2 regions of the Colwellia sp. BRX8-7 genome follow, and region 1 is predicted to be linked to the other one. Evidence: predicted binding sites of a transcription regulator. Region 1 holds the regulator's gene; the other holds the start of a gene.
What was found. The regulator FliA, encoded in region 1, starts transcription of late flagellar genes. The targets are predictions, from matches to a motif close to CTAAAGNTNNNNNNNNNNNNGCCGATA.
Positions count from the first base shown of each region.

Region 2: a site for FliA is predicted at 2,054-2,080, ahead of H4J57_RS06065 (DUF5610 domain-containing protein). Genes of this name have one in related genera too.

Region 1 is NZ_JACGVP010000001.1:163,243-171,746, forward strand. It holds gene H4J57_RS00695 (flagellar motor protein MotB) at 1-778, opposite strand, end outside; gene H4J57_RS00700 (flagellar motor protein) at 775-1,521, opposite strand; gene H4J57_RS00705 (chemotaxis response regulator protein-glutamate methylesterase) at 1,514-2,686, opposite strand; gene H4J57_RS00710 (chemotaxis protein CheA) at 2,753-4,846, opposite strand; gene H4J57_RS00715 (protein phosphatase CheZ) at 4,860-5,603, opposite strand; gene cheY (chemotaxis response regulator CheY) at 5,656-6,039, opposite strand; gene H4J57_RS00725 (RNA polymerase sigma factor FliA) at 6,091-6,810, opposite strand; gene H4J57_RS00730 (MinD/ParA family protein) at 6,885-7,727, opposite strand; gene flhF (flagellar biosynthesis protein FlhF) at 7,841-8,504, opposite strand, start outside.
Region 2 is NZ_JACGVP010000004.1:275,167-283,670, reverse strand. It holds gene H4J57_RS06070 (RNA-binding protein) at 201-644, shown strand; gene H4J57_RS06065 (DUF5610 domain-containing protein) at 705-1,973, opposite strand; gene trmA (tRNA (uridine(54)-C5)-methyltransferase TrmA) at 2,221-3,318, shown strand; gene fabR (HTH-type transcriptional repressor FabR) at 3,324-3,941, opposite strand; gene H4J57_RS06050 (fatty acid desaturase) at 4,171-5,289, shown strand; gene sthA (Si-specific NAD(P)(+) transhydrogenase) at 5,378-6,814, shown strand; gene H4J57_RS06040 (histidine phosphatase family protein) at 6,848-7,375, shown strand; gene H4J57_RS06035 (hypothetical protein) at 7,744-8,169, opposite strand; gene H4J57_RS06030 (hypothetical protein) at 8,265-8,504, opposite strand, start outside.

The DNA.
Region 1 (8,504 bases):
CGATAACAACACGACGGTTTTGCGCGCGGCCTTGTGCTGTTTTATTGTCTTCTCGTGGATAATATTGCCCATACCCCTCAATAGCCATACGAGCAGGATCAAGGGATAAGTCTTCAAGCACTCGTAAAATAGCCGTTGCTCTAAAAACTGATAATTCCCAATTTGAAGAAAATATCTCAGTATTAATCGGTTGGTTATCAGTATAGCCTCTTATGCGAATAAAATTGCTGGATGAACCAATTACATCATAAATAACCGCAAGTATTGTTGTTGCATTGTTGGTTGCTGATGATGAGCCGCTGGGGAAAAGCATACCACTGTTTAATTCTATTTCTAACCAATCGCCATCAATCTGCAGTTGCGCATAACCTGATTCGATTAATTCATACAAGGCGGTATGTAATTCTTTTTCTAGTGACGTTAGATTTGTGCCTACCTGACTGTCAGAAACATTAGAAAGTGTTTTCTCTCCGTCAAAAAGTTCAGGGCCAGCGACATCTAAAATGCCATTACCATACAAGCGCTTATTAGTTTTTGAGCTGTTAACATCGAGGATATCGTCACCATGCCCCCGATTTTTAGGTAGTTTATTATTGGCTTGAAAAACTTTACCTATCGATTCTGTCGCGGTTTGATAGGGCTCTTCATCAACCATTGCCATTGCATATAAAACAACAAATAACGCAAAGAGCAAGGTCATATAATCGGCGTATGAAACTAACCATCTGTCGACATTATCATTTTCGACTGAATGTCGACGTTTCCTTAAGTGGTTCATTGCTCTAACCGAAAGGCCGACAACTTATTTTCAATGGCATGTGGATTTTCTGCTAATGCAATAGAAATAAGGCCTTCAGCAATCATTTCTCGGTACATGGTTTGCTGGTGAATAATAGCCTTTATTTTATTAGCAACGGGCAGATAAATTAAATTGGCAAAACCAACGCCGTAAATAGTCGCAATAAAAGCCGTTGCAATACCTTGTCCAAGTAAAGTGGGATCGGTAAGGTTACTCATCGCATGAATGAGGCCAAGTACCGCGCCTAAAATACCTATGGTAGGACTATAACCGCCCATAGACTCAAAAACATGAGCAGAGCGTAAATTATGCTCGCGGTAAAGATCTAAATCTAATTCTAATGAGATACGCAAGTTGTCTACTTCTATACCATCAACTAATAAGTTAAGCGCTTTATTGGTATAAAAATCTTGTTCTTCTTCGGCAATATTTTCCAGTGATAAATATCCAGATTCTCGTGCTTTTTCAGACCAATAAACTATCGAATCAATACCTTGGTCAATATCATACTTGGGGGGATAAAATATCCACTTTAATAAAGACAACGCATGAAAAAATTGCGCTGAAGATGACTGTAACATTACAGCCCCTAAAGTACCGCCAAAGACAATGATAAAGGCAGGTAACTCGAATAACGCAGCGAGGGAGCCTCCATCGAGAATAAAACCTAAATATATGGCCGTAATTGCGACAAAAAGCCCGGCAATGGTTAACTTATCCATGGTCCACTTCCTTGATAATACTTTGGCTGATATCTTCTAATGCTAAAGATAAAACAGAAATACCTGCGACAGTAACGGCTTGCGGCATACCATAAACCACACAAGAAGCTTCGTCTTGTGCCCATATTGTCGCCCCTTTACCTTTTAACATGCGAGCACCTTCTCGACCATCAGAGCCCATACCGGTCAATACAACACCCAATACTGAGCCACCAAACACCTTAGCTGCTGAGCCAAAACTCACATCAACACTTGGTTTAAAAGCAATCTTTTCAGACTTATCTTCTATAATTTTTAATTTGGCTAATTTTGGCGTACCGTCAATAATCATTTGCCTGCCACCAGGCGCTAGGTAAGCACAACCAGGTTTTAAAATATCCCCATCTGCTGCTTCCTTTACGTTAATATTGCACAAGGTATTTAAACGATTGGCAAAAGCAAAAGTAAAAGCAGCGGGCATATGCTGTATTAAAATAATGGGTAATGGAAAATTTTGTGGCAATTGCGTTAATATTTTTTGTAAGGCAATTGGTCCCCCCGTTGATGTACCTATAGCGAGTAGTTGGTAACTTTTACCTGAGCTTCTTTTAACAACCTGACTGCGAATACTTTCGCTTTGACTCGGTTCAGTTTTAGTTGTACGCAGAGGAGTTCTCGATTGAATGTCGAATTTATTTACGGGTTTACTCACCGGATTAGTGGCCGTTGAAGATAGGCTAATTCGTGACGCATGAGCTTTTGCTGCCAATTTTCTTTTCAATAAACCGTTAGTCTTCGCTAATTGAACCACTCGTTGACGCAGCAAACTACCTGCATCATCAGTTGTTTTGGCTATTTCACTAAATTTTTTCGGGAGAAAATCAAGTGCTCCGGCTTCTAAGGCCTCGAGGGTCGCATTAGCACCTTGATGAGTGAGCGATGAAAACATTAATATTGATGTTGGCGCTTTTGCCATTATTTGTTTCACCGCTTCAATACCATTAAGTAATGGCATTTCTATATCCATAGTGATCACATCAGGCTTTAATGACACAGCCTTTTCAACAGCATCTTTACCATTTACAGCAACATCAATAACAGTAAGGTTCGGATCTTTATTTAAAATATCGGTAACTCGACGTCTAAAGAAACTCGAGTCATCAACAACCAACACCTTATAGGGCATTTATTATCTCATTTGTTATTATGAATGAAAAAGCCCTAATAAAATTTAATAGGGCTTTGTTATACGTTAAGAGCGTAATTTTTTATTAACAACAGATTTTTTTGCGTAAAACTTCAGCATATTAGGCACATCGATAATTAACGCTATACCACCATCACTGGTAATTGTTGCGCCGGCCATACCTGGTGTACCGTGTAATAGACGGTCGAGTGGCTTTATCACCACCTCTTCTTGACCAATTAGACTGTCGACCACAAAGCCAATTTGCTGATTGCCCAATTGAACAATAACCACATGACCTTTTTCTCTTGGCTTCTCAACAAAATCACGTACTAACCACTTATCTAAGTAGAAGAGTGGAATCGCCTTTTTACGAACAATAATGGTTAATTGTCCATCAACAACGTTGGTCGTGGTTAAATCAAGATGAAATATTTCATTAACACCAGCAAGTGGTAAAGCAAATGTTTGCTTACCGACAATAACCATTAATGTCGGTAAAATAGCTAACGTTAACGGTACTTTAATCTCTAAGATTGTACCTACGCCCATTTCAGAATCTATACTTACCGTACCGTTTAACTGGGTAATCTTAGTCTTGACTACATCCATGCCAACACCACGTCCTGAAACTTCTGAAATCTCAGTCTTGGTAGAGAACCCTGGAGCAAAAATTAAACTAAAGGCTTCTTTATCTGTCATTCTAGCAGCAGAGTCAGCGTCAAGAACACCACGAGTAATCGCAATTTCTTTGAGCTTTTCTGCATTCATGCCTGCACCATCATCTCTGATGGTTAATAATATATGGTCACCCTCTTGAGAAGCAGAAAGCACCACTACACCTTCTCTTGGTTTCCCCAATGCTTCGCGCTTATCAGGCATTTCTATACCGTGATCTACAGAGTTTCTCACTAAATGAACTAATGGATCAGCAAGTGCCTCAACAAGGTTTTTATCCAGATCGGTTTCTTCACCTTTGAGCACTAATTTAATTTCTTTGTCTAAACTGCGTGCTAAATCTCGAACAACTCGAGGAAATCGTCCAAAGACTTTCTTGATTGGCTGCATACGGGTTTTCATTACCGCACCTTGCAAATCAGTTGTTACCGCATCAAGGTTAGAAACAGCTTTCGTTAAATCTTCATCCTCTTTGGTTAAGCCCAAACTTGTTAAGCGATTTCTCACTAAGACAAGCTCACCAACCATATTCATAATTTGATCGAGACGTTTAGTGTCAACCCTGACAGTCGTTTCACCCTGCATTGCTTTAGCGGGTGCTTTTTCTGGCACTGGCGCTTTAGCGACAGGTTTAGCTGCAGGAGCCACAGGTGCTGGCTTCGCGGCTGATGTTTGAGCAACAGGTGCTGGTGTTGGTGCGCTAGGTGCTGCAGTAACAGATAATTTCGGCGCTTGACCTTGACCATGTAATTCGTCTAATAAAGCTTCAAAGTCATCGTCACTTATTTCATCTGATGAACTGCTATTCGATGAAGATGGTTTACTTGAATTATTAGCAGCGACTTCAGGCGAAAAAGCACCTTGACCGTGAAGTTCATCGAGTAAGGATTCAAATTCGTCATCTGAAATATCATTGCTGTCTGAAGACGTTGCTGTTGCTGCAGTTGCTGGCGTAGAAGCTGAGCCACCACCATGGAGTTCGTCGAGAAGTCGTTCAAATTCATCTTCTGACATTTCATCGCTAGAAGAACTTTCGCTTTCATGAGTAACTACTGCTTCAACAGCGACTGGCGCAGGCGCTTGCTCTTTGCCTTCTGGTTGGCTTAAACGATGCAATTCTGCAAGTAATTGGGCATCAGCTTTATCAAGTTTCTCGCCGTTTTGAACTTGTACAAACATTTCATTTACAACATCAAGCGCTTGTAAAATAACATCCATTAAGCTTGCACTTACACTACGTTGGTTGGTACGTAACAGATCGAAAATATTTTCCGCGCCATGACATACGTCAACTAAATTATGTAATGCTAAAAATCCGGCCCCACCTTTAACGGTGTGAAAACCTCTAAAAATAGCATTTAATAATTCGGCATTATCGGGGTCGTTTTCAAGTTCTACGAGTTGTTCCGAAAGCGTTTCAAGTATTTCTCCAGCTTCTATTAAAAAATCCTGAAGAATCTCTTCATCTTGCTCAAATGACATCCAGCAACTCCTATTAAAATCCTAAACTTGATAAAAGGTCATCAACATCATCTTGGTCAGCGACAACATCATCACGTTGTGCTGTATTAACGATCGGGCCTTCAACTAAGTTATCACCTACTTTAGGTTTACTTCGCTCTGCATTACTATCTGTCGTAATACCAAAAGCGGTTAGCATACCAATCAAGCTATCCTCTACTTCACGAACTAGATCAATAACTTTACGAATAACTTGTCCGGTTAAATCTTGAAAATCTTGTGCCATCAAAACATCAGTCATTAAATCATGCATACGCACTGATTCTCTATCTGTCGTTTTTAATAATAAATCTATATCAACACATAAACTTTTAAATTCGATTAAATCCAATTTGTTATGCATTAATTTTTGCCATAACGGATTAACAGCCTTTATTTGCTTTTGTATCGTATCCACAACGGGAAAAATAGATTCAACGGCATCCATGGTTTTATTAGCGGCTTCTTCCGTTCGCGTTATAACGTAGTTTAGACGTTCTTGAGCATCGGGGATATCTGCTGTCGCTAAATCATTTAACCTAGAATCTAATTGAAAATTATTTAATGAGTCATGTAGTTGACGAGTCAGCTTGCCTATCTCAGCAAACAACTCAGAATTAATTGGATTTTGAATTTCAGCAATTAATTCATCTGCCTTGTCTTGTTGACCACTTTCTAAATATTCGACCAGTAGCTTTGCTTCTTCCAAAGAAACATGCCCATTTGTATTCGCACTCATGCAAAAACCTCACGTTTAGATTAATTAATTAATTATCTATCTAATTAAGGAATTAACCTAAGCGTTGAAATATTTTATCTAACTTGGCGTTTAACGTCGCTGCGGTAAATGGTTTTACAATATAGCCATTAACACCCGCTTGAGCCGCCATCACGATTTGTTCTTTCTTTGCTTCAGCAGTAATCAGCAATACTGGGATATGTGATAACTTAGCATCGGCACGGATGGCTTTGAGCAAATCAATACCTTGCATACCTGGCATATTCCAATCAGTTACAACAAAGTCAAAAGAGCCTTCTTTTAACATCGGTAAAGCAGTGCTACCGTCATCTGCTTCTGAAATGTTAGTGAAACCTAAATCTCGTAACAAGTTTTTGACGATACGTCTCATTGTTGAAAAATCATCAACAACAAGAACTTTCATATTTTTATCCAAGGCACCCTCCGGTGAGAACATTTTAAAATTGTGATTATATTTATATTCTACTCAACTTTGCCAAGATTGCATACGTCCTTTTAACCTATGCATCGCTTGACTGTGAATTTGGCTAACACGCGACTCACTTACATCAAGCACTTGACCAATTTCTCGAAGATTTAATTCTTCGTCGTAATATAGTGACAGTACTAGAGCTTCGCGTTCGGGTAAAGTGGAAATGCATGCTGTTAACGATTTTTTAAAAACTATTTTTTCAAAATTATCATAGGGATCGTTATTATTCACATCTTCCATATTCGATATAGCATCTGCCCCCGTACTTAAGTCTTCAATACCAATTATTTTACCGGTACTTACTTCACTTAGAATATGATGGTAGTCATTTAACGAAATATCAAGTTTTTCAGCAACTTCAATATCAGTTACATCACGACCTAAACTTGCTTCAAGCAATTTTATCGCTTCACTGACCATGCGGCTATTTTTATGAACAGAGCGGGGAGTCCAGTCACCACGGCGTATTTCATCAAGCATAGCACCACGGATACGGATACCAGCAAAGGTTTCAAAACTTGCACCTTTGCCGTGATCAAAATTATTAGACGCTTCAAGCAGGCCTATCATGCCTGACTGAATAAGGTCATCAACCTGTACGCTCGCAGGCAACCTTGCTAATAGGTGATAAGCGATTCTTTTCACTAAAACTGTATGCTGCGAAATTATAGCAGATTTATCAGTTTGAATACTGTAAGCATTTGGTTTTACCACTATCGCTCACTCGCTAAATTATAGGAAAGATAAAGAACTTTCAACAACGTACTCATACCTGATTACTATTGTTATTAATGTTCTAACAATTGCTCAATAAAAAACTCTAAATGACCTGATGCTTGTTTAGGCACCGGCCATTTAATTAAATTACCTGCTAAAGATTTAAAAGCAACCGCTGCAGGCGATTGTGGATAAGCTTCAACAATTACTTTTTGTTTTCTAACGGAATTTCTTATATTTTCGTCAAATGGAATGACTGCTACTAGTTCAAGTGCAACATCTAAAAATCGATCGGTAACTTTAGAAAGCTTACCAAAGAGTTGCTGTCCTTCTCTTGGCGTTCTCACCATGTTAGCAACAACTTTAAATTTAAATACGCCATGATCTCGACTTAATAATTTCATTAAGGCGTAGCAATCAGTAATAGAGGTTGGTTCATCACAGACCACTAACATCACATCTTGTGAGGCACGGCAAAAGCTTAGTACCATGTCGGAAATACCGGCTGCAGTGTCAACAATAAGTACATCAAACTTTGTGTTCATATCACTAAAAGCGCGAATTAAACCCGCATGTTCAGCAGGCGTTAAATCGACCATAGATTGTGAACCAGACGTAGCAGGAATGATATTAATACCAGCGGGACCTTCAATAATTATATCGTCTAATTCACATTCGCCAGAAAGCACATGTGATAAGTTACGTTTTACCCGCAAACCTAGCATAACATCGACATTAGCCAAGCCTAAATCGGCATCTAAAACTAAAACTCGTTGTCCTAATTGTCCAAGTGCAATAGCGGTATTAAGCGAAACGTTAGTTTTACCTACTCCGCCTTTACCTCCAGATACAGCAATGACTTTTACCGGTGCTGAATTTTGCATTTTTCTTAAGCCACTTGCTTGATCATTCATTTATCGTATTTCTCTACTTTCTTACGAATAGCTATCAATTTAATTTAGTATAACCCTATAATCATTTAATCTGCATATTTTTATAGCTTCAAAATTCACATATTTAGAACAAGTTATGGAAATACAGCTGTATTAGCACTCATCGGTGCTGTTCGCCAATTTATTGGATTATTAATTTGATTTTTCGCGCTCATTTTATCTGCTAGCGTAACGAGTTTTTCAGCATTTGCAACTTTAATATCTTCAGGAACTCTTTGTCCATCCGTTAAGTAGCCTATCGCTAAACCGTTTTGAATCGAAGTGGAAATTATTTCTCCTATGCTAAGGCTTTCATCAAGTTTAGTATAAATACAGCCAGCTAAAGGTACTTTTTTAAAGCGATCAACATTTTCTTGCATAACTCGTTGCTGAGTATTAGCAGCTAACACTAAATAGTTGCGAATTCTGACCCTTGCATTAGAAACTAAAGTAGTTAGGTGTTTAGCTAAACGCATATCACGTTGCCCCATACCTGCAGTATCAATAAGTATCAGTTTCTTTTTGGAGAACTGTTGCAACAATGTATCTAAGGTTTTTGCATCACCAGCAAGCTTTACATCACAACCAATAATTCGGCCGTAAGTGGCTAATTGTTCAAATCCAGCAATACGGTAGTTATCTGTTGAGATCATCACCACTTGGTCTGCGCCATGAATCTGAGCAAACCGCGCCGCGAGTTTAGCTACGGTAGTTGTTTTACCTACGCCGGTAGGTCCCACTAATGAAACCACGCCACCA
Region 2 (8,504 bases), on a different contig from region 1:
AGTGCTTTTAATTAATATGCTTATTTAGTGTAGTAAACTTTTTATTTTTTGCTTAATATAAGTAAGGTGTTATTTGCATATAAATTACACTTATCTTTTTTACAACTTTGTACTTTGTACAATATTCAAGGCTGGGTAGCAGGTACATTGCAATTTAGTTTTTTAATTTAGAATTTAAAATAATAATTAGGTATTCATATATGAAGTCTCCTCAAGGGTTAACATTTATAGTCGCAGTAGTATTTGCTGTTATTGCTTACATTTTATCAACTGTTATTGGCAGCTCACCAGAAATTACTGCGATATTAGTTTTAGTAAGTACTTTTATTGCGCCACTTATAGGTTCATCAACTGCTGCAGAAAGTGCTGATGAAGAAATAAAAACGTTATATGTAGGGAATCTACCTTACCGAGCAAATGAATCATCGATCAGAGAGTTATTCTCTGAACATGGTCAAGTTCATTCTGTTCGTTTAATGAAAGATAAACATACTGGAAAGCGTCGTGGTTTTGGTTTTGTTGAAATGTCAGCTGATGCGGCTGATGCGGCTGTTTCATCGCTTAATGATACTGAATTTCAGCAGCGTACTTTGAAAGTCCGTGAAGCTAAGGAACGTCCAGAAAAAAATCTTGAAGAAGAATAACCGTTCTTCTTGGTAAGTTATCCTAAATAAACCCACGTTAGCGTGGGTTTATTTTATCTATTAAAGCTTAATGTTGTCAGACTTAACCGTATCTATTACTTTATCGAACTTTTCTTTAGCGACTTTATCGTCACCAAACTCAGCTTTAAAGACTGCATCAAGTAACTGACCAAAAGCATCATCATTCTTAGAAAATATTTTATCTGCTTGTTCTTGTAGTTGGTTAAACTGATCTAAGAAGTCAATTAAAGGCCTCAGGTCTTTTCCGACACTAGGCGCTAATTTATCATCCAACTCTGCCACTGCTGTATACGCTTGGCTAACATAACTGGTTTTTGTTTGTTGCAAGTCCATACTAAAACTAGTTATCTGTTTATTATCGAAGCCAAGTTCAACTGCTTTTTCAAAAGCTTTATTAACATCGCCATTAAAGAAATCTTTTTGTAATGAATTTACGTCTTTAATTAATGCTTCGATTGCTGCTTTTTCATCATCATCAAGTTCACCCTCTACGCTATAAGAAAAGTTGATTTCATGATACTGACTACTGGTACTACTATAATTTATCGATCCCCCTTGGCTACTCTCTTGATACTGGTAAGCTTCTTTACTGGCATATTCTTGTAATTCGCTAAATGATATTGAAACTACATCACCGTCAGTAGTAGTAATACTCAGCTCGCTACTTTTTGAATTGCTTGTGTATAATTCGCTATCAATTGCTGTAGAACTGATAATTGGCGTTAACTCTGATACCTTCTCATTTGATTTATTGGCTGAAGGAAACATTTGTTCATGGAGGTCATCAATTCCCTTGTTAATAAGCGTACGACTTTTTTCTATACCTTGGTTTAAGTCATCGTCAAGCATGGCGAGATCTTTTAAATCGCCTTTTGCTTGATCAATACCTAAATTCGCCCCAGCACGCCCCTGCTCAAACATCTCTTTCAACTTGTCCTCACTCGCTCCATTTGCTTGGGCAGCTAAGATACTCGCGCTAACAAAGTCCATAACATTACGAGCCACTGCTTCGAAATCAAAAAGGCTAGTTGATGGCTCGCTTTCAGTTAACGCTGTTTTACTGATATCACTCATCACTACATTAGTTGCTTGTGGTGCATCGGTAATCTTTTGAAAATTTGCTGAAATCTGACTAGAAATTGATTGAGATATAATTTTCATCGTAATGGCAGCACGATGGTTTAATGCCAGTGTATTAACTGACTCTGCTGGCATTTCTCGTTTAACGACTTCATTATTTGCTGGTTCACTTTTACGACTTTGCCCTAAATAATTCGGCAACCTTGTCTGATTATCAATTTTATTCATTGTTACTCTCCAGTATCTAATTAAATTTTAATTAAACACAATCAAAGATCTAAAGATCCTTAAATTTAATATGGCTATTATATCGGCATTTTTTCGTAAAACTTTAGCAAGAAGTCAATCTCTTGTAAGAAAATTATAGACAAATGACTAGACAAAGTAATCACAATCGCTAAACTCAGCGCCTCTTTAATACTCACTAGAGTTGGGTATAATATTGTTTAATTCTTTCTACGTTTAAGGCTTATATATGTTTAGTCACATTGCACCACAATTTTATGATAAACAACTTGATAACAAACAGGATGATATCGCTAAATTGTTTAGTGATTTTGACTTACCAAATTTTGATGTTTTTCGATCAGAGCCTTTAAACTATAGATTACGAGCAGAATTTAGAGTTTGGCATGACAATGATGACTTATTTTATATTATGTTTAATAGTGAAACGAAAGAAAAGTATCGCGTCGACACTTTTCCGGTTGCCAGTAAACTCATTAATCAAGCTATGAAAGCCTTGCTTGACGAAATTAAAGATAAACCGTCACTTCGTCATCGATTATTTCAAGTCGATTTTTTATCAACGCTCAGTGGCGAGCTTTTAATAAGCTTGTTGTATCACAGACAATTAGATGAAGAATGGCTAACTGAAGCGGCAACACTAAAATCAACCCTTTCAGCAATAGCCCCTGTTGATATTATTGGCCGTGCTAAAAAACAAAAATTTATCCTTGATAAAGATTATGTCACTGAGAAGTTAACTGTTGGCGATAAAACTTATATCTACGAGCAAGTAGAAAATAGTTTTACACAGCCTAATGGGCACGTTAATGAGCAAATGCTACTTTGGGCAAAGCAAGGCACACAAAATATCGGTGGTGACTTAATCGAACTCTATTGTGGTAATGGTAACTTTAGTATCGCACTCGCTGAAAACTTTGATCGGGTTTTAGGTACTGAAATATCGAAAACATCAGTAAAATCAGCACAAAATAATATCACCGCAAACCAGTTAACCAATGTTGATATAATAAGAATGTCTAGTGAAGATTTTAGTCAAGCGATGAACGGTGAGCGAGTATTTCGTCGTCTAGAAGGTTTCGATCTTAAAAGCTATAATTACGATACAGTATTAGTTGATCCACCAAGAGCTGGCCTTGACCCTGACAGCGTTGAGTTAGTCAGCCGATTTGAACGTATTGTTTATATCTCATGTAATCCTGAGACATTAAAAGAAAACTTAGTTGAACTAATAAAGACACACAATATTGAAAAATTTGCGTTATTTGATCAGTTTCCATATACCCACCATGTTGAAACAGGTGTGATACTTTCACGTAAAAAGTAACGTTTTTACTTTTTTACTCCCCTATTGCTAAATTCAGCAGCTCCCCGTGCTATAAAGCGCAGCTGCTGAATGGTACGCATTGAAATTTGTTGACGATCCTCTTTATCAACATCTAATGCATCAGAGCCAGCACTAAATACGATAGTCACCGCTGCATCGGCTTGTAAAAAAGCCACATCCGCATTCAATTTATTTGCTTGCTGTAAATAATCACATAGTTCTAAGGTGAAATAACGCACTTCTCGATTTACCGCCGCTCGAAAAGCAGCTGACGTTCCAGAACGCTCTCGTAATAATAAGCGAAATATATTACCGTTACTTTCAATAAACTCCATAAAGGTAACGACAGATATTTGAATGACAGAACCACCTTTTTCAATTCGTTGGCGAGCTTGTCGCATTAATTGACGCAAAGTTAAACCCGCTTCATCGACCAGCGTCAAACCTAGTTCGTTCATATCAGAAAAATGTCGATAAAATGATGTTGGTGCTAAGCCAGCCTCTTTAGCGACTTCCCGTAAGCTCAAACTCGAAAAGCTACGTTCACTACTTAACTGCCCAAGAGCAGCATCAATTATTTGTCGACGTGTTTTTTCTTTTTGCTGTGCCCGAATCCCGCTCATTACTTAATTAACCTATACTTTAGCCTGTTTATATCATACTGAATTTTCATCTATTTACTAGAAACTTGATCACTAACATCTACATTTAAATCCAGTATTATTGATTGAAGATAAAAAGTTTAATAAAAATTACCTTGACTGAAAAGTGATCAAAGTTAAAATAGAGTACACGTGTACACTGAAATTGTTTACTTAGTGTTCGTTTTTTTACTGATGGAATTCTTATTACATGAATAAACCTAAAATCGTTTGGCTAAATTTTAGTGTGTTTTTAATTACCTTTTTAGTTGCCGCAATTGGCGTCCCGTATCGAGCAATAACACACGGTTTTGATACCACTGAACTTGTAGTAGCACTATGCTGCTTTATCTATTGTGGTATGTCTATTACTGCTGGCTATCACCGATTATGGTCGCACAAAACCTATCAAGCACATGCTTCGCTGCGTTTCATTTTTGCACTAGGTGGTGCATTTGCCTTACAAAATAGTATATTACATTGGGCTTCTGATCATAGAGTTCATCACAAGCATGTCGATAATAATGACAAAGACCCCTATTCAGCTAAAAAAGGCTTTTGGTATTCACATATCGGTTGGATGCTTCGTGAGTATCAAGCGCATCGATATGCTAATTACGACAATACCCGTGATTTACAAAAAGACGCTATTGTAATGTGGCAGCACAGAAATTATTTGTTGCTGACAATATTAATGAACTTTGGTGTACCTATTTTATTTGGTTTATGGCACGGCGATATTATTAGTAGTTTACTTTTAGTCGGTTTCTTGCGTTTAGTGTTAAGCCATCACACTACTTTTTTCATTAATTCTTTGGCACATATCTGGGGTAAACAAACTTACACAGAAAGAAATACTGCACGAGATAATGGCTTTCTTGCTTTTTTAACTTTTGGTGAGGGCTATCATAACTATCATCATATTTTTGAAAATGATTATCGTAACGGCATTCGTTGGTGGCAGTTTGATCCAACTAAATGGTTGATTAAGGGTTGTGAGTTTTTGAAGCTTACCTCAAAACTACGGACTTATCCGGATGACAAAATTGAAAAAGCGCGCTTAGCTATGGTATTTAAACGTAGCCAGAAGAAGTTACTCTCTCATCCAAATGCGGAGCAAATGCGAGAAAAACTACAGCAAGAATATGATTTACTCATTAGTAGAATTAATGACTACTATGATGTGCGTAAAAAATTACTTGCCAGTAGGCGCGATAAATTAATCGCCGACGTTGAGAGCTCTGAATTAGCAGCGCAATACCAAGAATTTAAGCAGCACTTGGCAGACCAGCAACAACATTTTCAACGCTTATTAACCCAACTGGCATAAACCCTCTAGATTAATAAGCTTTTACATGGTCAGATGTCTAAATTCCTGCTAAAATTTTTTTATCTTAGTAGGAATTTAAGGCAAGATTTTGGCAACTCAAAATAAAGCTAAAACGAAGAAGAAAACAAATAACGATTACGATTACGATGCAATAATTATAGGTACCGGACCAGGTGGCGAAGGTACGGCTATGGAGCTATCTAAAAAAGAAAAACGTGTTGCTATTGTTGAGCGATATAAAGACGTTGGCGGTGGTTGTACGCATTGGGGAACTATTCCTTCAAAAGCTTTACGTCAAAGTGTTAGCCGACTCATTGAGTATAACGCGAGCCCACTTTTTAGAGGCCATGAAAAAGCAAAACATTTAACGTTCCCAGCTATTCTTAAACATGCCTCTTCGGTTATTCGTAAACAAGTGCAGCTACGCAGTGGCTTTTATGATCGTAACCGCGTTGAACTGATTTCGGGTGAAGCGTCTTTTATTGATGCCCATACGCTTAGAATAGTGAATAACGAGGGCGCCATTGAACAAATTACGGCAAAGCAAATTGTTATTGCTACTGGTTCACATCCCTACCGACCTAAAGATATTGATTTTAACCATCCGCGAGTCTATGACTCAGATACCATCTTATCACTTAAGCATGATCCCCGTTCTATCATTATTTATGGTGCTGGTGTTATTGGTTCCGAATACGCCTCTATATTTAGAGGTTTAGGTGTAAAGGTAGATTTAATTAATACCCGAGATAGACTGCTTTCTTTTTTAGATGCAGAAATGTCTGATTCACTCAGCTACCACTTATGGAATAATGGTGTAGTGATCCGTCATGGCGAAGCGATTGCACGAGTTGAAGCATCCGACGACTCTGTGGTTGTTCATTTAGAATCAGGTAAAAAAATGCGCGCCGACTGTTTACTCTTTGCTAATGGGCGAACAGGTAATACAGCCGACTTAAAAGTTGAAAATGCAGGATTATCAGCAGATGGACGTGGGCAACTAAAAGTCAACGATCAATATCAAACCAGTGTCGACAATATATATGCGGTAGGTGATGTCATTGGTTACCCAAGCTTAGCCAGTGCCGCTTATGATCAAGGCCGGTTAGCAGCTTCAGCGATGATAGATCACCAAAGTACAGCAAAACTTATTGCTGATATTCCTACAGGTATCTACACGATTCCAGAAATAAGCTCTGTTGGTAAAACAGAACAAGAACTGACCGCGGCAAAAATTCCGTATGAGGTTGGTCGTGCCCAGTTCAAACATTTAGCAAGAGCACAAATATCAAATAGTTTAGTCGGTTCCCTGAAGATACTTTTTCACAGCGAAACTAAAGAAATTTTAGGTATTCATTGTTTTGGTGAAAATGCGGCTGAAATCATTCATATTGGTCAAGCAATTATGCAACAAACCAATGGCGGTAATACCATTGAATACTTTGTTAATACCACGTTTAATTATCCAACGATGGCTGAGGCATTTCGTGTTGCTGCATTGAATGGTTTGAATCGTTTATTTTAACAGTGAATAAGCATGAATCGAAAAAGGTATGTTATGAATAAATTAATTTTACTGTTAATTTTTTTTATCAACATACCTTTTTTAATCGTTAATGCGACTGAAAACGCTTATGTACAAAAGGAAAGTAAAAGCTACAGCCTTTATTTAATTCGTCATGCTGAAAACAAAACTGAACAAGAAGATTCTGGATTAACACAATGCGGTACATATAGAGCAAAAGAACTTGCTCGTATTCTAGAGAATGCAGAAATAGAAAATATATACAGTACGCGCTATCAACGGACTATGGCAACGGCTACACCGCTAGCACAACAGCAACAACTTGCGATCAAAAATTATGCGCCCAATAAATTAGAGCAACTCGCCTGGCAATTGATCAAAGAACAAGAGAACACCGTAGTGTTTGGACACAGTAACACCACGGCACAATTGGCAGAATTACTAAGCCAAAGCTCAGTATCACCAATGACAGAACAAGAATATCGTGGTATCTATCAAATCATCATTTCAGGTGAAAATCGACACCTAACATTACTAATGCAACCTTCGCTCTGCAAGTAACACCGCTACATACCTTAATACAATTGGCAGAATGACTAAGCCAAAGCTTTGTATCAGTAATGACAGAACAAGAATATCGTGGTATCTATCAAATCATCATTTCAGGTAAAAATCGTCACCTAACATTAGTCATCTAACATTAGTCATCTAACATTATGGATGCAACCTTCGCTCTGTAAGTAACACCGCTACATACCTTAATACAATTGGCAGAATGACTAAGCCAAAGCTTTGTATCACTAATGACAGAACAAGAATATCGTGGTATCTGTCAAATCATCATTTCAGGTAAAAATCGTCATCTAACATTAGTCATCTAACATTAGTCATCTAACATTATTGATGCAACCTTCGCTCTGTAAGTAAAACTACTGCAGGTTCTTATTTTCAGGCGCTTTATTCGCTGCAGTAATTAATTCAATATCGGTAATTGAAAAAGGAGTTCCCCATTGCTGAATAGTCATAATACCCGTGATAGCTTTGCCTGTTACTTTGATAACAGCGCCATCTTTTTGGAATTCTTTTTCTAAATTCAGCGGTAACCAATGCTTACCTTCTTTAGAAACTAATCCAAAAAAGCCCCCTTCTAAATTCATATATTTAATTGTTGCGGTAAATGATATTTGCTCAGGTTCCGCTTTAGCAGACAAACTTTTTTTAGGCATTATTGATACCTCTGCGGCTGAAATAGCTTCGGTATTGGCTGTATCTCTGCTAGTCACTTCCTCAGCGGCTTGCTGACATGAGAATAAAAAGCTACAAGTGAAGACTAAACCGACTATTTTTTTAAACATATGACACACTCATTTGATGATTAATTTTAAGAAAAGTAAACAAAAAAGCAAACCCTAAAGTTTGCCTTAAAGTAAGCGACCAAGAGCTTAATCGTTTACTGATTAGCCTCTTTTTTAAGCGTCTTAATTTCTTCGCCAATTTTTTGTTTATTACCACAAATTGCTGGTTGTTTGTCATCACGATAGTAGCGAATGTCGATGCAGTCAACTTGATAACGACGTTCTAACTCAGTTCGTTTTATAGGTTTACCTTTGGCGTCTGCTATTTGGCGTTGCAGTGACTGGCACATTTGAATCTGTTCACTCGCGATGGTTATATCTTCGCAAGCATTTTC